3 regions of the Novosphingobium sp. ZW T3_23 genome follow, and region 1 is predicted to be linked to each of the others. Evidence: riboswitches for the same ligand, from Rfam matches in the RefSeq annotation. Region 1 holds a riboswitch; each other region holds the start of a gene.
What was found. Region 1 has a riboswitch for cobalamin ahead of ACI3K3_RS17800 (TonB-dependent siderophore receptor). Riboswitches for the same ligand answer to the same signal wherever they lie in the genome.
Positions count from the first base shown of each region.

Region 1 (7,869 bases):
CTGCCGGAAGTTCCCTAACGAGCACGGGCAGACAGAAGTGCCCGTGCCCGCACACACCCGTTACGCCGATCAACCCACCTCGCTGCGCGCGCGCCTGACGGGACTGGGCGGAACCGCAGGCGTGGCTCTGCTGATCTGCGCGGGGCTGTTGCTGACATGGACCACCTACAGCGCTCCGCCGGCCCGGCCGACGATCAGCGCTTTCAATGTCGCCCCGCCTGCCGCGCCCCCCGAACCGGTTCGCGAGGTTCCGCCCGGCCCGTCCCGAAAGCGCAAGGAGGAGCCTGCGCCGCAAGCAGCGGAGATCCTCCCGCCGAGTATCGTGATCGCCGCAACCGAACCGCTGCCCGCTGCGCCAGCCGTCCGGCCCGCTCCGCCGGATCCCGCGCCCCCGGCGCGCGAGGAAACCGCGCCGGTCAACAGGCCCTTGCCCCCCCAACCGCAGGCCTCGACCGGCAAGCCGACCTGGGAGGGGCGTGTGCTCGCCGCGCTGGACAGGGTTAAGCGATACCCGCGCGACGCCCACTTCGCGCGCAAACAGGGGGTGCCCTATATCCGCTTCTCCATGGACCGGCAGGGCAAGGTTCTGACGGTCACCCTGGAGCGTTCGTCCGGCGTCCGTTCGCTCGACAATGAAGCCCTCGCGCTGCCCCGGCGCGCGCAACCGCTGCCCAGGCCGCCGGAAGACATGAAGGGCGAGGCCATCGAACTGGTGGTACCGGTCGAATTCTTCATGCGGTGATGCGTGGCCGCGACGTCGGCCAAGATCGCACGAACGCTGCTATTGCTATTGCGAATTGGTTTTATTGCAGATAACGCCGCCGACATTCGGCGACTTCGGTTGCCGGATTGATCGCGTCGGTGCCTTGAGAAAGGCTTAAAAGGGAACACGGTGAGAGGGTTTCGATCCTTGAATCCGAGGCTGTCCCTGCAACTGTGAGCGGCGAGCGCGATGCACATGTGCGGTCGGGAAGTGTCCCGGATCGCCAGCCACTGGGCCGGACGCTAAACCATGCGGGGCCTGGGAAGGCCGTGCATCAAGCTGTGACCCGCAAGCCAGGAGACCTGCCGTCGCACCGGTCGCTCTTGCCTGATCCAGGGGATGGTCTCGGCACGGTCAACTTCTCCGTCTGAGCGACGAGAATGCGGCGGGGGCCGCATCGGTGTCGCGTGTCTGCCGCCTTCGGGGCGTCCGGCCGTCGCGCGCGCCGGCCGTTCGCGCGGACGCCTCCCGCCCGGTGTTGCTCGACGCCCGTGGGGAATGACTTGAGACTGCATAGCACGACCGCGCTGCTGGCGCTGTTCGCGATACCGATAACGGCGCATGGTACCGAAACCGCGCCCCCGGAGGACGCCATCGTCGTCACCGGAAAGAGCGGCGCCTATAACGCGCCCCGCTCTTCCAGCGCGACCCGAACCGACACCCCGCTTCAGGAAATCCCGCAGTCGGTGACGGTACTGACCCGCCAGGTGGTGGAAGACCTGCAGGCCAACCGCGTCGAGGACGTGCTGGCCTATGCGGGCGGCATTACCCGCGGCAACAATTTCGGCGGCACCGGCCTTACCGACTACAACTTGCGCGGCTTCACCAGTTCCGAATACTTCCGCAACGGCTTCCCGATGAACCGGGGCTATCCGCCGGCGCCGGACTCGATCGCCGTGGAGCGGGTGGACGTGATGCGCGGCCCCGCCGCCCTGCTCTATGGCCGCGGCGATCCGGGCGGCACGTTCAACATCGTCTCGCGCGAGCCGGCCGGAACGACGGCCCAGACCCTCGGCGCGCGGATCGACAGCTTCGGCGGCTGGCGGGGAACCGTCGATGCCACCGGCCCGGTGACCGGCGACCAGTCCCTGCGCTATCGCATCGGCGCGGCGGTGGAAGGCGGAGACAGCTTCCGCGATCATGTGGAATCCGACCGCGTCGTCGTTGCCCCGGTGGTCGCCTGGGACGCTTCGGCCGACCTGACGATCCGGCTCGGCGGCGAATTCGTGCAGGTGAAGACCCCGCTGGATCGCGGCAATCCCGCGTTCCGCAATCAACTGGACAGCGCGATCCCCTCCTCCCGCTTCTTCGGCGAGCCTTCGCTCGGCCGCTGGCGCGTGCGCAACGGGCTGGGCAACCTGACGGCGGACTACAAGCTGGGCCGGGACTGGAAGCTGCGCGCCGGCATCCAGTACTACAACGGCGAACTGGGCGGGCCCGGCATCCAGGCCTCCAGCGTGCGGCCCGACGGGCGCACCCTGGTGCGGACCTATAGCGAGCGGACCCTGCGCTGGCGCGATCTCGACGCGCAGGTCAACCTGATCGGCAAGTTCGCGACCGGCAGCGTCGAGCACGAAATACTGCTCGGCACCGAATTCGAGGCGTTTCACTACACCGAAGTCATCCGCAATTCGAACCCCGCGTCCTCGCCGTTCACGATCGACATCTTCGCGCCGGTCTACGGGTCCGCGATCCCGCCGCTCAACGGCACCTTCACCAGCATCCGCACGCAGACCCGCACTTTCGCGGGCTATGCGCAGGATCAGGTCTCGCTGCTGCCCTGGCTGAAAATGCTGATCGGCGGACGGCTTGAGCGGTACGAGAGCGACAACCTCAACTTGCGCAACGGCGTGACGTCGAAGTTCTCGCAGACCGTGTTCACGCCGCGTCTCGGCACGGTCTTCGTGCTTTCGCCGCAAGTCTCGCTCTACGGCAGTTACGCGCGCTCGAACAAGCCCAACACCGCCGCCGACGTGAACGGCAACGTGCTCGATCCCGAACGCGGCACCAGTTACGAAGCGGGCGTCAAGCTCGACCTGCTGGACGGCGGCCTGAGCGCAACGGCGGCGCTGTTCCACACGACCAAGCAGAACGTCGCCACGACCGATCCCGACAACCTCGACTACAGCATTGCGGCGGGCGAAGTGCGCAGCCGGGGGATCGACATATCGATCACGGGCAATATCACGCGGGCCTGGCGCGTGGTGGGCGGCTATGCCTTCGCGGATTCGGAAGTGACCCGCGACAACCGCCTGGCGCCCGGCCAGCGGCTTCCCAATACGCCTCGCCATTCGGCCAGCCTGCTCAATGTCTACGAGTTCCAGGACGGCGTCCTGAGAGGCTTCGGCGCGGGCGCGGGCATCACCTATCTGGGGCGCCGCATTGCCGGCACGGCGGCGACGGCACCGCTCATCCGCGCTTATGCGACGGTGAACCTGCTCGCCTACTATCCCCTGGCCGAAAGGGTGAAGCTGCAGGTCAACATCAACAACTTGTTCGACAAGAGCTACGCCGAGCGCGGCTTCGGCAGCAACCTCTATCCGGGCGCTCCGCGCAGCGCCGTCGCCAGCGTGACGGTCGGCCTGTGATGCCCAGCCGCCATTATTTTCCCGTTCGAACCCAGCCAAGGAAGTGCATGATGAAGACTGCTTTCAATGCCATGATCCTCACCTCGCTCCTGACCCTGCCCGCGCTTCCGGCGCAGGCGCACGGCATCTACCTCACGGAACGTTCGCGGCAGATCGTGCTCGTCTACGGCGAAGGCGCCGACGATCTCGACATGGTGAAGCGCGAGCCGCTGGTCGAAAGCGTTGCGGCCTACGATGAGCAGGGCAAGCCGATCCAGGCCGCGCACCGGGTTTCCGGGCTGGCCATGCTGGTGGATACCGGAACCACCCCCACCTTCGTCACCGCAATCCTCCAGAACGGGGTCTGGTCGCGCATGAAGGGCGGCCATTACGAGAAGAAGAGCCTGGACGAGATGCCGGGCGCCGAAGTCTCTACCAGGAACGTCAAGTACGCGGTGCGTGTCCAGGGCGCTCCTGCCGCCGTGCCCGTGCTGCCGGGCCAGACGCTTCAGATCGTGCCCGCCGGCCCGATCCCGAAGACGCTGGGACAGGAACTGACCTACAAGGTGCTCTACCAGGGCAAGCCCTTCGCCGGCGCGCGCCTCATCAACGACTTCGTCAACGATCCCGATGGAAAGGAAGTCGTGAGCGGGGCCGACGGTACCGTCACGCTCGTGGTGCGCAACCAGGGCCTCAATGTGATCCACGCCGTATACGAAGGACCGAGCGACAATCCCGCCAAGTACCGCACCGTCGAACACACGGCGACGCTGAGCTTCACGCTCGAACACAAGCCGGAGTGATCCAGCGCATCGAGGGTGAAGGCTGGCTTGAACGGTCGGCCTTCGCCTTTGACGCGGTGAGCTGCCGTTCGCGTCGTCCTGGACTTGATCCGGGACCGCTGGCAAGGCCACTCGAAGCCCGAAAGCAGCGCAACGCCGCAGTGGCCCATCGCAAGCTCTCGCCTCAAGAGTACATAGCGGTCCCGGATCAAGTCCGGGACGACGACAATAGCCAATAAGTTACTGAAACGCCGTCAGCCCCCTCCTATCCGTTACAGCGTTGCCGCCGCGCGGGCGGCCTGGTTGTAGTCTCCCGAAAGCATGCGCAAGGTTTCCGCAGTGCGTGACAGCACGTCTTCCTCGAACGAAGCCTTGACGTCGCCGACCAGCACTTTTTCCCGGATGGCGCGATAGGCATTGCAGAAGTCGATGCCTGCCGGGGTCACTTCGATGACCTTTTCCTTGCCCACCCGGCGCGTCACCACCAGCCCGGCGCTCGACAGCTTGCGGACTGCGTAGTTCACCAGGTGCGCATCCTCCACATGGAGCACCAGCATCAGGTCCATGAACCGCTTGGGGCGATCGCGATGCCGGACGGAATGGAGCACCAGCACTTCCAGCGGGCTGAGCTGCTGGCCCGCGGCGGCCGCGCAACGCACGATCCATTTCTGATAGGCATTGGCTGCCAGGGTCAGGCTGAACTCCAGCTCGGAAAGCGCAGGAGACGCGCCATCGGCAAGATGGGCGGAGGAAATGATCGGACCGGGTTCGCTGGCGCTCATAGGGGTGTATGAAATCGTGCCGAAGGGCTTGTCAATGATGCTCAGCGAAAGCCGTGGCGATGCTGGTGCTGCTTGACAGGCGGCAGGAAAAGCCGTCATTCACAATTTGTCGGTAAATTGTTGGAGCTAAGAATGTCGTCGGGTTGGCAGTTCTGGATAGACCGTGGCGGCACCTTCACGGACATCGTGGGTCGGCGCCCGGACGGGACTTTCGTTTCCACCAAGCTGCTGAGCGAAAACCCCCAGCGCTACCGCGACGCCGCCACCGCCGGCATCCGGACCCTGCTCGATCTGCCATTCGACGCAGCATTGCCGGAAGGGCTGGTATCCGGCGTCAAGATGGGAACGACGGTCGCCACCAATGCCCTGCTGGAACGCCAGGGCGCGCCGCTGCTGCTGGTGGTGAACGAGGGCTTCGGCGACCTGCTGGAGATCGGCGACCAGAGCCGCCCCGATCTTTTCGCGCTGGATATCCGGCTGCCGCAGCAGCTCTACACGGCCGTGGAGGAAGTGGGCGGGCGCTGCGATGTCGATGGCGCCGCGATCTCGCCGCTCGATGAGGCTGCCGCCGCGCGGATGTTCGCGCGGCATCGCGAACAAGGCATCACCGCCTGTGCCATCGCGCTGGTGCACGGCTGGAAATATCCCGAAGTGGAACGGCGGCTGGCGGATTTGGCCAGGAACGCCGGGTTCACGCAAGTCTCCACCAGCCACGGCACCAGCGCCCTGCTGGGCCTGGTATCCCGCGCTTCCACCACGGTCGTCGATGCCTATCTCTCGCCTGTCCTGCGGGACTACGTGGGCCGCGTGGTCGATCGACTGGGCGACGTGCCGCTCTATTTCATGCAGTCAAGCGGCGGGCTTACCGATCACCACACGTTCCAGGGCAAGGACGCGATCCTGTCCGGCCCGGCCGGAGGCGTCATCGGTGCCGCGCGAACCGCGCAGGCGGCGGGCTTCGAACGCATCATCGGCTTCGACATGGGCGGCACCTCCACCGACGTCGCGCTTTATGCGGGCGCGCTGGAGCGGGTGATCGATGCCGAAGTGGCGGGCGCGAAAGTGCGCGTGCCGATGATCGCGATCAACACGGTGGCGGCAGGCGGCGGCTCGATCCTGCATTTCGACGGTGCGCGCTACCGCGTCGGACCGGACAGTGCCGGCGCCGATCCCGGCCCCGCCTGCTATCGCCGAGGCGGCCCGCTGACGGTGACCGACGCCAACGTGATGCTCGGCCGGATTGCGCCTGCGTTCTTTCCGGCGATCTTCGGTCCCGACGGAGACCTGCCGCTGGACAGCGATGTCGTGGCACAGGGCTTCGCCACGCTTGCAGGGCAAGTGGAAGGTGCGACGGGGCGCCCTACCGACCCACGGGAGGTCGCGGAAAGCTTCGTGCGGGTGGCCGTCGCCGCGATGGCGCTGGCGATCAAGGAAGTTTCCACCGAACGCGGTCACGATGCCGCCGATTTCACCTTGCAGTGCTTCGGCGGCGCCGGCGGGCAACATGCCTGCATGGTGGCCGCGGAGCTGGGCATTTCCACCGTTTTCATCCATCCTTTCGCCGGTGTGCTTTCCGCCTACGGCATGGGACTGGCCGATCGCAGCGAAGTGCGACGGGTAGCGGTGGAGCTTCCGCTCGATGACGGAACCGTCACCGGCTTGCGCGCGGATGCGGCGACGATCGCCGCGGAACTCGCCGAGACGATCGCGGCGGACAAGGAAAGCACGGCGCTGCGCAACGAAGCCCGCGTGCACTTGCGCTATCAGGGGACCGACACCAGCATCGCGGTCGCACTCGGTCATGCCGGGGCCATGACGGACGCCTTCGACGCGGCGCACGTCGCCCGCTTCGGCTTCTCCTCGCCGGGTCGCGCCCTGGTGGTCGACAGCATCGAGGTGGAAGTGATCCTTCCGGGCGAGGCGGTGTCGATGCCGCCTCTCGGGCGACGCGCGCCGGGCGAGACTCTACCCGTCCTGACGCAGATGCCGCTCTGGGCCGAAGGCAGAGAGAACCTCGCCACCGTCTATGACCGCGCCGAATTGCTGGCGGGAGATCGCATCGACGGCCCGGCCCTGATCCGCGAGCCCTTGGCTACCACGGTGGTGGAACCGGGCTGGGGCGCGACGGTGGATGACTGGGGCAACCTCGTCCTGCGCCAGGAACGAGCCTATGCCACTCCGGCCAGCCGGGAAGAAGGAGAAGGCGCGTATGCGGAATCCGGGCACGCCGTCGCCGATCCGATGATGCTGGAACTGTTCAACAACATGTTCATGGCGGTTGCCGAGCAGATGGGCGCCGTGCTGCGGCACACATCGACAAGCGTCAACATCAAGGAACGCCTCGATTTCTCCTGCGCGCTGTTCGATGCCGAAGGCAACCTGATCGCCAATGCGCCGCATGTGCCGGTCCACCTCGGCGCGATGGGCGAAAGCGTGCGTGCGGTGCTGGCCGCGCGGGAGGGCAGCCTGAAGCCCGGCGACATGGTCGCGCTCAACGATCCCTATCGCGGCGGCACCCACCTGCCCGACGTCACCGTGGTGGCGCCGGTCTTCGACGAGGCAGGCGAACGCATCCGCTTCTTCGTGGCCAATCGCGGCCACCATGCCGACATCGGCGGCATCGCGCCGGGCTCGACCCCGGCCGTCTCCACCAGCCTGGAGCAGGAAGGCGTCGTCATCGACGATTTCCTGCTGTTGGAAGGCGGCACCTTCCGCGAGCAGCCCTTGCGCGATCTGCTGGCCGCCGCGCGCTATCCGGCCCGCAATCCCGACATGAACGTGGCCGATCTCAAGGCCCAGGTCGCCGCCAACGAAACCGGCATAGGCGAGATCATGGCCTTGCTGCGCCGCTACGGCTGGAACACGGTCTCCACTTACGTGGGGCATATGATGGCCAATGCCGAGGAAAGCCTGCGCCGCGTGATAGACCGCATCGGCGACGGCGCCTTCGACTACCGGATGGACGACGGCGCGCG
Region 1 covers NZ_JBJDRF010000038.1:23,112-30,980, forward strand. The annotation lists gene ACI3K3_RS17795 (energy transducer TonB) at 38-742, shown strand; cobalamin riboswitch at 843-1,088, shown strand; gene ACI3K3_RS17800 (TonB-dependent siderophore receptor) at 1,267-3,351, shown strand; gene ACI3K3_RS17805 (DUF4198 domain-containing protein) at 3,402-4,133, shown strand; gene ACI3K3_RS17810 (winged helix DNA-binding protein) at 4,385-4,894, opposite strand; gene ACI3K3_RS17815 (hydantoinase B/oxoprolinase family protein) at 5,027-7,869, shown strand, end outside.

Region 2 (7,869 bases), on a different contig from region 1:
GATCACCGCCTCCGGATCGCGCAGCACGCCGTCCGGGTTGTTGGGGTTGGCGAAGACGAAGACTTCCTTCGTCCCGGGCTGCTCACCGAACCGCGCCGGTCGGGAGGGGAAGAATGCTTCCCGGTGGGTGCGATAGCCGGGCACCAGCGAACGTCCCGGCAGGTCCAGCGCCTTGGCCAGCAGGCGCAGCGCGGTCTCGCTTCCCGGCACCGCGCAGCACAGTTCCGGTGCAACGCCGAAATGCCGCGCGGCTGCGGCTTCGAGCCGCGCCAGCGCCTCGGGGTCGGGCAAGGCCGTCCAGTCGATCGTTCCGGTGGCGGGCCATGGCCGGGGGTTGAGGCCGGTCGAGAGATCCAGCCAGTCCTCCGGAGCACCGCCGTAGACCTGCGCCGCCTCGCTCACCCGGCCGCCGTGGAAAACGAAAGCGCCGCTCATCGCGCGGCCACGAGGGCAAGCAGCAGCAGCGTTTCGACCACTTCGATCCCGGCACCGTGGCCGTCTCCCGAAATGCCGCCGATCCTGCGGTGCAGCCACCAGCCCCAGGCAGGTATTGCCACGATCGCGGCCAGCAGCGGCGGCGCGACGAGCAGGCTTACCGCCCCCCCAAGCACGACCCAGAGACCGACATGCCACCAGGTCACCGCCTTGCGAAATCGGCTACCCAGTCCCTCATGAAGCGACGGTAGCGCCAGGGTCCACGCCAGGGGCGCGATGCGCGCCAGCGGTGCCACGAGCAGCAACGCCCACCCCTGATCCGGAGCGAGACCGTGAAGCAGCACCAGCTTGGCCAGAAGTTGCATGCCGATCGCCACCACCGCGAAACTGCCGAGGTGCGGATCGGCCATGACTGCCGAGAGCCGCGCCCGCCGGGTGTCGTCGTTCATGGCCTTGTGCGCCGCGCCGGCGCCGTCCGCCACGTCGCCAAGGCCGTCGAGATGCAGCGCTCCGGTTATCGCCGCCCAGGCCAGAAGCCCCAGCAGCGCCGCGATCCATGGGTCGCCGCTCTGCCGTCCCAGCCACCAGGCACCGGCGACGGCCGCACCGACCGCCAGTCCCGCGACCGGGAACCAGCGCATGGATTTCGCGAAATCCTCCGGCTCGGCACGAACCGTCGGCAGCGGCAGGCGGGTCAGGAACTGGAGGGCCAGCACCAGCCGCCTCATGCCGGCTTTCCACTGTCGAGCGTGATGATCTGCGCGGCGGGCAGCCCATCGCCGGGCCAGACGCGCAGGCTGACGAAAGCGCCGTAAGGCAGTTCGAAAGCCCAGACCTGCCGGTGGTCGAACCCGAACAGCACCGACAGCGCAGCGCGCATGGCGCCGCCATGGGTAACGATCAGGCTGGCGCGATCGATCTGGGTAAGCGCATCGCCGACCCGCGCGCAGAGATGCGACCAGCGCTCGCCGCCCGGCGGCGCGAAAGTCTCCGGATCGTCCCAGAACCGCGCCTGCACGGAAGGGTCGAGCTGATGGGGAGCCAGCCCGTCCCACGCGCCGAAATCGAGTTCCCGCCAGCGCGGGTCCAGGTCATGGCTCTGCCGGCGCGTGACCGCGATCTGCGCGGCGGGGATGCTCGACCGGCGCAGATCGGAGGACACCACCCGGTCGAACGCGAGCCCCATCGCCCGCGTGACGCAGCGGGCCACGCCCGCAGGCGTCGGCGCATCGTCGCGATGTCCCAGCAGAAGTCCCGGCTGCTGCGGCGCGCCGTGACGCATGAGGTGGACGAGAATCCCGCTCACGCGCTTCCAGCCCCAGTTCCAGCTCCCGCCACGGCGGCTTCCTCGAAAGTGGCCATGCCCCCATGAGCCGCCAGCGCCGAGCGCACGATCTGGGCCGCCACCGCCGCCCCCGATCCCTCGCCCAGTCTCATGCTCAAGTGGAGCAGCGGGTCCAGCCCGAAGCGGTCCAGCAAGCGGGCGTGTCCAGCCTCGGCCGAACAATGCGCGGCCAGGCAATGCGCGAGGAACGCGGCATTGTCCGCGAACAGGGGCGCCATGGCGGCGCATGTGATGAAGCCGTCGAGCAGGACCGGCACACGCAAATGGCGCGCCGCCAGTACCGCGCCCGCCATGGCCGCGATCTCGCGCCCGCCAAGCCGGCGCAGGGTCTCGAAGGCATCCGGGCAATGCGTCCCGTGCAGTGCGAGCGCCACCGCGACCGCCTCCGCCTTGCGCAAGATTCCCGCATCATCGAGGCCGGTGCCGCGTCCCACCCATTCCCGAACCTCGCCCCCGAAAACCCGCGCCGCCAGCGCCGCGGCGGGGGTGGTGTTGCCGATGCCCATCTCGCCCACGAACAACAGGTCGCTGCCCGCCGCCACCGAAGCCGCGCCGGCATTGAGCGCCGCCAGGCACTCCGCCTCGCTCATGGCGGACTCTCGGGTGATGTCGCCGGTCGGGCGATCGAGTTCGAGCGGCACCACGGAAAGCTCTGCACCGCAGGCAGCGGTCAGGGCGTTGATCGCTGCTCCGCCCGCCTCGAAATTGGCGACCATCTGCGCGGTGACTTCGGGCGGGTAGGCACTCACCCCGCGCGCGGCGACCCCGTGGTTGCCGGCGAAAACGACGGCGCGGATAAGCTCTGCGCGTGGTCGCTCGCGCCCCTGCCACCCGGCCATGAACACCGCGATGTCCTCCAGTCGCCCCAGCGAACCGGCCGGCTTGGTCAGCCTGGCCTGCCGACTGCGCGCGGCCTCCGCCGCCTCGCCGTCCGGCGCGGGCAGGTCTGCCAGCGCCGCCGCAAAAGCGGCGCGGTCGTCGAAGCGGATCATGTCCCCACAAATCCTTCGGGCGGCGTCCGGGTGATGAAATGGCCTTTCACGCCCTGCGGCCACTCGCGATAGGGCACTTGCCCATGCTCGCTGGCGGCATGGCGCACGGCATATTCCAGGATCGCGCGGGCCGCGCCCTCGTCCGGCGCGAAGTCTCCGAGAACGTAACCGAGCTTGCCCGGCGCGCGGATCGCCACCGTGCAGTGGCGCTGGCAGGCGAACAGGCAGGGCATTTCCTGGACCGCCACGCCCTGAAGCGTGGTCTCGACCGCCTGCACCGCGCGCATCGCCTCGGCCAGCAGCACGCCGCCGCGACGGCCTTCGTCATCCTCGCGCGCTTCCGCCGAGTGACGGCAGGTGCTGCACACCACCACTGATGGACCGGGTTCGACGGGACGCAGCATCAGAAGCGGCTCCTCAGGCCCAGATAGACGGTGCGGCCGAGCGTGCCGTAGCCGCTTACGGTCTCATACTTCTCATCGCCCACGTTTTCGATACGTCCTTGAAGAATCAGCCCTTCCCTGACCTGCCACTGCGCGCGCAAGTCCACCAGCCAGTAGTCGTCGAGCGTCGCGGTGCCGGTCGCGGCGTTGTAGCTTTCGCCCGAATAGCGCGCGGCGACGCTTGCCCGCATGCCCTGCGGCAGGTCCACGCCCGCTTCGACATTGGCCAGGTGACGCGGCACGCGCTGAAGCTGGCGCCCGTAAGTGGCGCTGCCCTCCGTCCGGTCCTCGGCCTCGATCCAGCTGTAGTTGCCCTCGGCGAAGAGCACACCCCACCTGGCCGAAGCCGCCAGTTCCAGCCCGCGCGCATGGCTGGCCTTGACGTTGGCATAGTAGCCGAAGCGTGAGGTGGTGGTGCCGGGAACATAACACACATCCGGCAGGGCGCCGCTCGTGGGGCAATAGGCGAAGTCGATCAGGTTGTCGGTATCGCGCTCGAACCATGTCGCGGACAGGCGCAACGCCTCGCCGAAGCCCTGCTCGGCGCCGATTTCCCAGCCCTTGGCCTTTTCCGGGTTCAGGTCGTTCACGCCATACATGCTGAACAACTGGTAGAGCGACGGGGCCTTGAAGCCCTCGTCATAGCTGGCGCGCAGCACGGTGGCGCCGCCGTTGGGCGTATAGACCGCGCCCGCGCTGAACACCGTGTTGCCGCCGAAGCGCGACTGGTGGTCGTAGCGCGCACCGCCGCTGACGGTGAGGCCCACCACGGGCGTAACCCGCAACTCGCCGTAGACGCTGTTCGTATCCACCTTTTCCGGCGTCAGCACATAGGGCGTGGCGCTGTTCGAAGGCGATGCGGTGGTCATCCGCTGCTCCTCGCGCTCGGCGCCGAACACGGCCTGCACGGCGTCGGAGAACGTGTAGGTTCCCTGATATTCGAACCGGCGCACGCGGCCATGGGCATCGAAGGTGATCTGGCGGATCGAGCGGGCGGGGTCGTAGTTCCGGCGGTCCGTTTCGGTCTGAAGCACCGCCACCCGGTTCGCCAACCTGCCGCCGAACAGGGTGAAGTTGAGCCCGGCATAGCCCGACCATTCCTCCGTCCGGCCATAGGCCAGGGAGTCGCCCGAAGTGCCATCGAAATCGTTCTTCGAATCCGACCAGTAGCCCCGCACGTCGAGCGACACGCCCGGCGCGACCCGGAAGGTCAGGGTGCCGCTGGCGGCGCTGCGCTGGTAGCCGTCGTCCTCGGTGCCGTTGGACCGTGCCGAAATGCCGTCCGTGGTGAAGCGCGAGGCGGAGAGGCGCCAGTCCACCGCCTCGGAGGTGCCGCCTACACCGGCACGCGCCGAAACCGTGTCATGGGTTCCGGCTTCCAGTGCGAAGCTGCCTTCCAGCGGTTCGGTCGGGCGGCGGGTGCGGACGTTGACCACGCCGCCGATGGCATCGCTGCCCCAGAGGATGGACTGCGGGCCGCGCAGGATCTCGATCCGTTCGGCATCGTCCACGAACATGTTCGCGAAGCCATATCCGCCGGCGGTCGAGGACGCGTCGGACAGGCGCATGCCGTCGATCACAATCACCGACTGCCCGGCGTCGGCACCCCGGATACGCAGCGAGGTGGTGGTGCCGTAGCCGCCATTGCGCGAAATGCTGATGCCGGGCGTGCGCAGCAGCATGTCGGTAAGCGCGATCGGCTGCGCCGCGACGATCTGCGCTTCGTCCAGCAAGGTGACGCTGTCGGCCACGCGATCGGCCGCGACCGGGGTGCGCAGCGCGCTGACGACGATCCGGTCGGCAGTGGAGGCCTCCGCCGCCTCTTCGGCAGACGCGACCATGGGATGGAGAGCCAGTGCAAGAACAAGAGTGCTGGCGGCAGAAATTCGGAAGTTCACGGCATATCCTTTAAGCGAGCGTCGAACCCGGCCACGCTCGACAGGCAGGCGAAGGACATGCAGTCGCGAGACACGACGACAGGCCCTTTCGCGCCGCTTGCGGGCACGGCAGTGGCTGTCGCTCAGCGAGGAAATGCCCCGTTCGGCCGGCTCACCCTGTCCGGTCGAAGAACGACTGCGACGGGCAGGTCTCCTGGCTCACGGGTCAATGCCGTTTCGGCCGCCTTCTCAGGGGTTTGCACCCCCAATGGCGAAATGGCCGCACGGCTCTCCGCGTACAGTTGCAGGGGCAGCCCGGGTATTGAACCCGCGTTCCCTTTTGATCCCCTCGCGGGGAACCTGTCGCAGGGGCGCCCCTATCGGCTGGCGCTGCGCCGTGCAAGAGGGGGGCCGCGCCGATACTTGCGCAGGCCCGCGAAGTCCCATAGTCCACCCGGCGCAAGGGGTGCCCGCAAGGGCTTAATCGGGAAGTCCGGACCACGGAAGCTATCCGTGACTGCCGGCACTGCTCCCGCAACTGTAACCGGGGATGCGCCCCGCCACCACGCCATTGAAGCGGCCGCTTCGAGAAGGCGGCGGAAGGCGCGAGGATCCGGGAAGTCAGGAAACCGGCCCTTCGCCGTCGATCCTTCGCGCGGGCGGGATGTACCGGGCGGACGAAGTTCCTGCTCTCTTGCGGAAGAGGGCACCTTCGCGTGACGACTTACGAGCGTTTGCGTCGAAGGGGGAACTGTGAATCAACCGCTGCCAAGCCTGCCCGTCCCAGCGATATCTGCATCTCCATCCCTGGAGGCACCGGCAAACGCCTGCCCCGCGCTGCTCGTCACCGCGCCCTCGTCGGGGCAGGGCAAGACCCTAGTCACGGCCGCCCTCGCCCGCCGCCACGTCCGCGCCGGACGCCGGGTGCGCGTGTTCAAATGCGGCCCGGACTTCCTCGATCCCATGATCCACGAAGTGGCCAGCGGGGCGCCGGTCCACCAGCTGGACCTGTTCATGTGCGGCGAGGAGCAGTGCCGCGCGCTGTTGCACGAGGCGGCCAGTGAGGCGGACCTGATCCTGGTCGAAGGCGCAATGGGCCTGTTCGACGGCACGCCTTCCTCGGCCGATCTGGCCCGATTGTTCGGGCTGCCGGTGCTGGCCGTGCTCGACGGCTCCTCGATGGCGCAGACCTTCGGCGCGCTCGTCCACGGGCTCGCTACCTATCGCAAGGACGTGAAGGTGGCGGCCGTGCTCGCCAACCGCGTCGGCAGCGACCGCCACGCCGAATTGCTGGAACGCGGGATGCCCCAAGGCTCGGGCGTGCAATGGCTCGGCGCTCTGCGGCGTGACGAGGCCATGGGCCTGCCCGAACGCCATCTCGGCCTCGTGCAGGCAGGCGAAATCGCGGACCTCGAAGCCCGCATCGACCGCGCCGCCGACCTTATCCCCGAGAGTGCCCTGTGGCTGCCAGACCCCGCCTCCTTCCCGCCGGCCCGGTCCCCGTCGCTGCCGCCTGCCACACTGGCGGAGCGACGCATCGCCGTGGCCCGCGACGAAGCCTTCGCCTTCGTCTACCGCGCCAACCTGGACTTCCTGGAACGCGCGGGGGCGCTAGTGTCGTTCTTCTCGCCCTTGCGGGACGCCCCTCTGCCGGACTGCGACGCACTCTGGCTGCCCGGCGGCTATCCGGAGCTTCATCTGGCGGCGCTATCCGCCAATCGTCCGATGATCGAGGCGATCCGCGCCCATTTCTCGGCAGGCCGACCGATCCTCGCCGAATGCGGCGGTATGCTCTATGCCTGCGAAAGGCTCACGGATGCGGCGGGCGGCAGCGCGCCGATGCTGGGCCTGCTGCCTGCCCGCGCGACCATGCAGAAGCGCCTCGTCGCGCTTGGCATGCAGGAGGCGGTGCTGGACGGCCACGCGGTGCGCGGCCACACTTTCCACTATTCCCAGCTCGAAACGACCCTTCCCCCGATCGTGCTCGCCCAGACGCCGGACGGGCGCAAGGGCGAGCAGATTTTCCGCCACGGCCCGCTCACGGCGAGCTACATGCACTTCTATTTCCCTTCAGCGCCGGAGCTGGTTGCGGACCTTCTGCTGGGCCAGAATGGTGTCGGTGGTGAAACCGGCCCCCCCACTCCGGCCAACCGTCATCCTGAACTCGTTTCAGGATCCATCGCCCAGCACGCCCAGACGGAGCCGGGAGGCGGAATGGATCCTGAAACAAGTTCAGGATGACGTAGCCTGTTTCAGCGTGCCTCTCCGGGCCTGCCCAAGCTCGTGCCGTTAGGCGTCAGGCGATGGCAGGCAGCTTCGCCAGATACTTGTCGAGCGTGATCGGATAGTCGCGGACGCGCACGCCGGTGGCGTTGTAGACCGCGTTGGCGACCGCCGCGCCCACGCCACAAAGGCCGAGTTCACCCACGCCCTTGGCCTTCATGGGCGAGACTTTGTCGTCCGCCTCGTCCAGGAAGACCACCTCCTGGTGCGGAATATCGGCGTGCACCGGCACTTCGTATCCGGCAAGGTCATGGTTGACGAAGAAGCCGAAGCGCTTGTCGACCGCGAGTTCCTCCATCAGCGCGCCACCGACACCCATGGTCATGGCGCCGATCACCTGGCTGCGCGCGGTCTTGGGATTGAGGATACGCCCGGCCGCGCAGACCGCCAGCATCCGCCTCACCCGCGTTTCGCCGGTGTAGGAATCCACCGCCGCCTCCACGAAGTGCGCACCGAAGGTGGACTGCTGGAAGGTCTTGGCCAGATCGCCCCAC
Region 2 covers NZ_JBJDRF010000047.1:3,571-11,439, forward strand. The annotation lists gene ACI3K3_RS19420 (threonine-phosphate decarboxylase) at 1-435, opposite strand, end outside; gene ACI3K3_RS19425 (adenosylcobinamide-GDP ribazoletransferase) at 432-1,163, opposite strand; gene ACI3K3_RS19430 (histidine phosphatase family protein) at 1,160-1,741, opposite strand; gene cobT (nicotinate-nucleotide--dimethylbenzimidazole phosphoribosyltransferase) at 1,738-2,772, opposite strand; gene ACI3K3_RS19440 (DUF1636 domain-containing protein) at 2,769-3,176, opposite strand; gene ACI3K3_RS19445 (TonB-dependent receptor plug domain-containing protein) at 3,176-5,056, opposite strand; cobalamin riboswitch at 5,279-5,471, opposite strand; cobalamin riboswitch at 5,540-5,745, shown strand; gene ACI3K3_RS19450 (cobyrinate a,c-diamide synthase) at 5,846-7,333, shown strand; gene paoC (aldehyde oxidoreductase molybdenum-binding subunit PaoC) at 7,389-7,869, opposite strand, start outside.
Region 2: another riboswitch for cobalamin. It lies ahead of ACI3K3_RS19450 (cobyrinate a,c-diamide synthase); the one in region 1 lies ahead of ACI3K3_RS17800 (TonB-dependent siderophore receptor).

Region 3 (7,869 bases), on a different contig from region 1:
TGGTGCCGCCGACATCGACCGTGGCGCTGGCCTGGGTGCCGGGTATCAGCCCCTCAATGCGGTTGCCATAGAGCGAGAGGCCCGCGACCGGCTTGATCACCACGCCAACCACCGGCGTGATCGCGTCCTTGTTGTAACCGCCCTGCTTTGCACCGGTGGCGTAGGAGTAAGAGGTAGTCTTGATTTGCTGAAGGCGCAGGCCGCCGGTGATCAGGATGCGGTCTTCCCAGAAGCCCACCGTGTCCGAGGCGAAGACGCTGGCAACGCGGGTGCGGCTGATCGGAAACGGATCGTCCAGATTACCGCCCAGGAAAGCGGAATCCGGTATAACCACGACCGGCGTGTCGTAGAGATTTGTGGCGAAAGAGCCGGAGAAGTCATAGGCGTTGCGGTTCACCTGCCAGCTCGCCGCGACGCCGATATTGATCTCGTGGCTCACGCCGCCGCCGTTCAGTTTGACGCGCAGGCCGGTTGTGGCGGATTCGTTGTTATCGGTGCGCGGAACATAGGAATGGCTGCCCGTGGCTGCTCCGGTAACCGGGTCAGTCACGTTGATCGCCGCCGTGATCTGGTCCTCCTTGCCGTCGCGCGCGCCGACCTTGGCATAGATCATGGCGTTGTCGGCCAGATCGTATTCGAGGCTGAGGGTGCCGAAGAAGTCTTCGGTCTGGATCTTGCTCCAGGGCTGCGAATAGTTGGCGTCCGCCTTGGGCACGCGCGGGATCGCATTGGTGATGCCCACCTTCGGACGCCAGTTGCTCTGGCGCAGGCGCTGGTAGTTCACGTTCAGCATGGCGCGCAGCGGGCCGCTGTCATAGTCGACCGTGCCGCCCAGCACGTAGCTGGAGTGGAACTCGTTATCGATGGCGATGTCGCCGCGCCGGGCCGAGCCGTTGACACGCACGCCCCATTCGCCGTTCGGGCCGAACCGGCGGGCGACGTCGAGCGCGCCCGAGAAATGCGAGTCCGAGGTGTAGCCGACCGTCGCGCGGATCATGTCGCGCTCCGCCTTCTTCGGCAGCAGGTTGACGCTGCCGCCGATGCCGCTGCCGCCGGGAGCAGCGCCGTTGAGGAAGGCGCTGGCGCCATTGATCACCTGCACCGACGAGAACAGCTCGGGCGCCACCAGCTGGCGCGGGGTGATGCCGTAGAGACCGTCGAAGCCGACGTCGTCCGAGGCCAGTTCGAAGCCGCGGATCACGAAGACTTCACCGGCGATGCCGAAGCCCAGGGTGGTGCGGATGGTCGGATCGTTCTCCAGCACTTCACCCAGGCTGTCGGGCTGCTGGTTGAGGATCAGCGCTTCGTTGTAGGCGCGCAAGTTGAACGGAATGTCCTCTGCCGCCTTGTCGCCCAGCGCGCCCAGGCTGCCGCTGCCGCTGACCTGCGTCTGGTTCGCCCGCTGCGCGGTGACCAGGATGTCGTCGGAACTGGCCGGCGCTTCCTGCGCCGTGGCCGCCATCGGCGCAAGCATGCAGGTGCCTGCCAGGAGAAGCGCCGAAAAGCGGATGGAACTGCGGGTTTCGATCGACATGGCGTTATCCCTGAAAACGATTTCATCCCAGTGCAATTCTGCCCGAGGCGATTTTCACGCGCCATGCCGCATATGCGAATGCGTTGCAATAGCCCGAAAGGGAATGCGGGATCGGAGATCTAGAACTGTTGCCGGAAATCCACGGCCAGCGGTGCGGGGGCGCCGATCGAAAGCGCGCGTTCGCCGGGTTCGCCCAGCCAGTGCGCGGGGCAGTTCCACACCCGGCCGATGACCTCGTGCGAGAGCGCCATTTCCGGCGGTCCTTCCGCCTCAACCCTGCCCTTCGCCAGCACCATGACCTGATCGGCGTGGTTCATCGCCGTCGCCAGATCATGGAGTACCAGGACCACGCCCTTGCCTGCCCGCGCCTGCTGGCGAAACCGCTGCATCAGCGCCGCGCCGTGGGCAAGGTCGAGGCTGGCGAACGGCTCATCGGCGAGCAGCCAGCCGGGCTGGGTCGCCAGGACGCGGGCCATCAGCGCACGGGCGCGTTCGCCGCCCGAGAGCGTGGAGACCGGCCGATGGCGCAAGTCCTGCAGGTCCATCGCGGCGATGGCGTCCTCGATCGCGGCCTGCGCTTCGGCGGCGGGAGCGTCGCGCCACGGCAGGCGGCCGAGCGATATCAGCACTTCCACCGAAACGTCCCAGGCCACTTCGGGCGACTGCGGCAGATAGCCGATCCATTGCGACCGCTGGGCGAGCGAAACGGCGGTGAGCGGGCGCCCGCCCATCACCGCCTGGCCTGCGTCAGGCCGGATCAGGCCGGCGATCACCGACAGCAGTGTGGACTTGCCCGCCCCGTTGGGGCCGCAGATCGCGGTGACCATGCCCCGGCGGCAATTGAGCGAGACGCCGTCGAGGCGCCCTGCCACCGTCACGTTATCGGCCCCGAAGCTCACGCCACCATCCCCCGCCGCATACGCAGCAGCAGTCGCAGGAAGAACGGCGCGCCCAGCAGGCTGAGCGCGATGCCCAGCCGCAGTTCACCGCCCGCCAGCGGAAGAATGCGGCAAAGGCAGTCCGCGATCAGGAGCAGCAGCGCTCCGGCCAGCGCGGAAGGCAGGATCAGCGAGGACGGCTTGCGGTCGGTCATCGGCCGCACCAGATGCGGCACCATCAGGCCGACGAAGCCGATGATCCCGGCCACCGCCACGCCAGCGCCGACGACCAGCCCCACGCCCACGATCATCAGCGCCTGAAGCCGCAGCGGCTCCACGCCCAGCGAGCGCGCGGCCATCTCGCCCAGGGTCATGGCGTCGAGGTCGCGTCCGGCGTAGAGCAAGACGCCGATCCCCGCGAGCGTCAGCGGCGTCGCGATCCAGACTTCGCGCCACGACCGGTCGGCCAGAGAGCCCATCATCCAGGTGACGATCTCGCTCATCGCGAAAGGCGAAGGGCTGAGGCTGATCGCCAGGCTCATCAGCGCACCCGCCAGGCTGGACACCATGAGCCCCGCCAGCGTGAACAGTGCCACGCCGCCGCCGCGTCCGGCGATCAGCGCCAGCAGGGTCATCGCCCCGCCCGCCCCGATCAGCGCGAAGACCGGCAGCATCCAGGGGGCCGAGGCATAGCCGGTCCAGAAACTCAGCACCGCGCCCAGCGCCGCGCCCGGCGCGATGCCGAACAGGCCGGGGTCGGCCAGCGGATTGCGGAGGTAGCCCTGCATCGCCGCGCCCGACGCCCCCAGGCCAGCGCCCAGCACGAGCGCCAGCACCGCGCGCGGCATGCGCAATTGCAGGAGGATGATCGAGGCGCTGTGCAGTTCCGGCGCCAGGGGGTTGATCCAGACGCGGCCCGCCAGCAACGACAGCGGCACCGCGATACAGAGCGCGATGGCCAGCAGCAGGACGAAACGCAGGTTCATGGCCGGGGCGAAGACGTCCCTGAGTGCGGCGCCTGCGACAAATGCCGCGACAGGACGTAAGCCCGGCGGGCCGCCGCCAGCTCGTCCAGCGCGCGCGGAATGGTAGGTCCGCCACACCACAGGATGGAACGGCTGAGCTGGAACCGCCGGGTACTCTTCAGCGCGGAAAGCGCCGGATGGTGCAGCATTCGATCCTCCTCGGCGAGCGGATCGCCCACCGCGAAGACCACGCGCGGCGGGTCCGCCAGCACGTTCTCCAGAGGCAGGTAATCGGCCTGGGAAAGACCTCGCGCGCCGGCAACATTCGTAAAGCCCGTGTGCCTCATCATGTCAACGATCAGGGTCCGGTCTCCGGCGACAAGTCCACCGGATTCCCACACCAGTGCCGGAATCTGTCGCCACGCAGGCGGCGGCGCGTTGCGGGCCACGGCAGCGTCGATCCGCGCGACGAGCTTCTCGCCCTTCCCGGCATGGCCCGCCAGCCGCGCCAGTTCGCGCACCTGCTCGCGCGCGGAGGCGAGGTCGGGGGCGATCGGCATCTTGACCAGCCGGTACCCCAGCCGCCGAAACGCCGCCTCGCTGGCGGGATCGAGGAAGGCGCTGGCCACCACCACGCGCGGATGGATCGTCGCCACTTCCTCCACGGTCCCGGAGATCGCGCGAAAACGCCCGGCCTCCGCCATGGGCATGGAGCTGCTTTCGGGATCGTGGCTATAGCTGGAGATGGCCAGCAGCTGCCCCGGCCCGGTCACTTCGGCCAGGATCGCATCGGTGCAGGGGTTGAGCGAGACGATCGTCGGCCCGGAACCGCCGGAGGCTGTCCTTCCGCCGGAGGCTGGCCTTCCGCCGGGCGGTTCCGCGGGGGCGGCCTCGGTGGTGCCACCGCCCCCGCAGCCCGCCAGTATTGCCGAGCCGGCCAGAGCCAGCACGACAAGGAACCGCCGGGCCTTGCGCCTGCCCCGTACAACCGCGGTCGTCAGGGCAGACGACAGGATCACATCTTCACCCGAACCCCGGCATAAGCCGCGCGTCCGGGCGTGCCGTATGTCCGCACGACTTCGTAATGCTCGTCGAACAGGTTCTCGATACGGCCGTAGACCTGGATATTCTGCGTCACATCATAGGCGGTGCGCAGGCCGACCACGACGTTTCCGCCGAGATAATTGACGTTGGCGACGTCATCGTAGCGTCCGCCGCCCACGCGCAGATCGGCGCCAAGGCGGAAGCCCGCCGCCCAGCGCTTGTCGAGGCTGGCATAGAGGTTGGTCTTGGGGCGACGGGCCAGGCGCGCGCCGGTGATCTCGTTGGTGGCGTCGAGGTAGGTGGCCGAAAGGCTCATGTCGAAGCCCTCCCAGTCGGTCGCCTGCATGCCCAGTTCCACGCCCTTGGCGCGGGCGCGGCCGACATTGTAGTAGTTCCACGCGGCCAGATCGTAGTCGATCAGGTTCTTCGTCTTGCGATCGAAGTAGGTGACCGAGAACGTGCCGTGGCCATCCGCGAAAGGCTGCTCCACGCCCACGTCCCAGGACTTCGACGTCTCGGGATCGAGCGCGCGGAAGCCGGCGTTGGTGTAGAGCTGGTAGAGCGACGGCGCCTTGAAGCCCTCGCCATAGCTGGCGCGCAGGATCGGGGCTTCCGCGCTGCCGCCGATCACCCAGGCGCCGTTGGCCGAGAAAGTGGTCTTGCTGCCGAAGTCCGAATTGTCGTCATAGCGCACGCCGCCGTTCAGGGTCAGGCCGGTAACCGGGCGCAGGGTGACCATGCCGAAGACGCTGTCGATCGAGGTGGAATCCTTCGAGCCGTAGTTGTCCGAGAACTTCTGCTTCTCGGTTTCGGCGCCGACCAGCACGCTGACCATGTCGATCGGGGTGTAGGAGACCTGCCCCTCGAAGCGATCGTTACGGCCGTTGGTGGTGAAGGGACCGAAGACCGCGTCGTCGGAGATGCGGCGCGTATCGGTAAGGCCATAGCCGAGCCGCGCGGTGAGGCGGCCATCGAGGCCCTTGTAGCGCAAGTTAGCGTAGCCCACGGTGTCGCGCTTCATGCCCACGTTCAGGGCATCGGCCCCGGTATTGTCGTAGTCGTAGTTGGCCTTGGTCCAATAGGTTCCGGCGTCGGCGGAAAGGCCCTCCACGATCTGCACTTCGGCGCGGGCATAGGCGCTCTTGCTTTCGAAGCCGTCCTTTTCGGTGCCACCGCGGCGCTCGTTGAAGGCGGAATAGCCGTCACCCTTGAGCCAGTTGCCGCCCAGCGTCAGGCCGACCGGACCCAGTTTGCCCGCTGCCGAGGCGCCGAGCTGCTTCTGGTCGCGCCAGCCGTATTCCGCCTGCCCGCGCGCGGTCCATTCATCGGTCGGGCGCGCGGTGATGAGGTTGATCACGCCGCCGATGGCCCGGCTGCCCCAGAGCACGCCGGACGATCCGCGCACCACTTCGATGCGATCGAACTGGCCCACCGTCAGGCTGCCGAAGTCGAAACCGCCGCCCACGTCGCCCGGATCGTTGATCCGCACGCCGTCGATCAGCACCAGGCTCTGCGCGTTCTCGGCGCCGCGGATGAAGACGCTGGCGGGCTGGCCGAAGCCGCCCGACTGGGTGAAGGTCACGCCCGGCAGGCGCGCCAGCACGTCGGTGGCGGTGACCGCCTGGGTGCGCTCGATATCCTCGCGGGTGACGACCGAGACGGACTGGCCGATCTCGCTCGTGGGCGTTTCGGTGCGGGTCGCGGTGACGACGATATTATCGATTGCGGCTTCGTCCGCCAGTGCGGCGGTGGCAAAAGGCGTTGAGACCGCGAGTGCGGTCCCCAGCATAAACAGGTATTTCACGCGTATTCCTCCAACCTGAACGACAAGTGCCGTCCATGGCGGAGCCGCGCGCCTTTCCTCATGCGCGCGGGCTCGCTGCATGCCGGGACACCCCGCCCGGCTGCGGAACGACCGTCACAGGCAGGTCTCCTGGCTCCCGGATCGTCGCGCCGCCTCCCGCCTTCCCGGTATGACCCAGTGGCATCGCGTGGAAGGGGCGCTCCCCGGTCACAGTTGCGGGGGCAGCTTTTCGACTTGCGCCGAAATTCCCACCAGGTCCTAAGACTTGGGGCCCGGCTCCGGGCCACCCATGACGTATCGCGCCGATACTGGGCAGCGGGGGGATTGGCAAGCGGGGCGGATGGGTGACCTTCCGGTATCGCCGGGGGAAATCACAAAGAGAGTCTTAAGCGATTCAGGCTATCCCGCGCGCCTGTGCCGCTTCGGGACGGGCCCATCTCGGCGGGTGCCGCGCGGACCAAAGCAGGATAGGCGCGAAGGGCGCCTCATGCGAGGACGTACCGAGAGGATCCGAATTGACCGCCGCCAACCGCCCATCCTGCACCGAAAACTGGGAACCGCGTCCGCGTGATTTCCAGGGCAATTTCGTGCGCGGCGGACGCAAGCGGCTCCAGCGCAGGCGGCGTCGGTGGACGCTCTGCGCCGCCTCGCTCGTGGCGGTCGCCCTCCCCGCCTTCGCTTCCCCGCCGCTTGCAGCATGGGAGCCGTTCCCCTTCGCTGACGCCACCGCTGCCGACCAGACCGTGCTGCCCATGCCGTTCGAACAACCGGGTGCCAGCTTCCCCGGCTCGGCCTATTACTATCTCGAAGCCGAGCAGCCGGTGCTCAAGGTCGGGGAAGGCATTCATTCGGATGCGGACGGCGGCGCCATCGGCCCCGTCGCCCGCGCGCTCAGGATCGACAATTCCGGCGTGGACCGCAGCCGCGCTCTCCAGTGCCTCACCGCCGCGATCTATTACGAAGCCGCCAGCGAGCCCGACGGCGGCCAGCGCGCGGTGGCGCAAGTCGTGCTCAACCGGGTGGCGCATCCGGCCTATCCCAAGACCGTCTGCGGCGTCGTCTATCAGGGGTCGGAGCGACCGACCGGCTGCCAGTTCTCCTTCACCTGCGACGGATCGCTGGCGCGGGCGCCACAGCGCTACTTCTGGCAGCGCGCCGAAGAGGTGGCCCAGGCCGCGCTCTCGGGCCAGGTCTATGCGCCGGTCGGGCTGGCCACGCATTATCATACCATCCAGATCAACCCCTACTGGGCGCCGAGCCTCCATTACCTCACGACGATCGGCGCGCACCGTTTCTATGCCTTCAACGGCGCCGCCGGAAACCCGGCCTCGTTCCGTTTCGCCTATCTCGGCGGAGAACCGCTCGCCGCGCCGCATCGCCGCGACGATTCCGCCGCCAGCGCCTTGGCCAGCGCCGCGCTAGACCCGCTGGCCGTGCAACGCACATTCGAGGAAGCGCCTGTCCGGGTGGAAACCGTAGCAGTTCCGGCCGCGCAGGCCGCGCCCTCCGGCCCCGCCTATTCAAACCCCGCCTATTCCAGCGACGTGCGCGAACGCGGCGGCGAGGATCTCTACCGCGCGCGCAATCTGCCTGAAGCTACCGGCGTGCGCCCGGAATACGCCAATTCCGGCAAATGGATCGCCC
Region 3 covers NZ_JBJDRF010000013.1:19,715-27,583, reverse strand. The annotation lists gene ACI3K3_RS09525 (TonB-dependent receptor) at 1-1,534, opposite strand, end outside; gene ACI3K3_RS09520 (ABC transporter ATP-binding protein) at 1,654-2,433, opposite strand; gene ACI3K3_RS09515 (FecCD family ABC transporter permease) at 2,430-3,398, opposite strand; gene ACI3K3_RS09510 (ABC transporter substrate-binding protein) at 3,395-4,396, opposite strand; gene ACI3K3_RS09505 (TonB-dependent receptor domain-containing protein) at 4,393-6,225, opposite strand; cobalamin riboswitch at 6,327-6,516, opposite strand; gene ACI3K3_RS09500 (cell wall hydrolase) at 6,741-7,869, shown strand, end outside.
Region 3: another riboswitch for cobalamin. It lies ahead of ACI3K3_RS09505 (TonB-dependent receptor domain-containing protein); the one in region 1 lies ahead of ACI3K3_RS17800 (TonB-dependent siderophore receptor).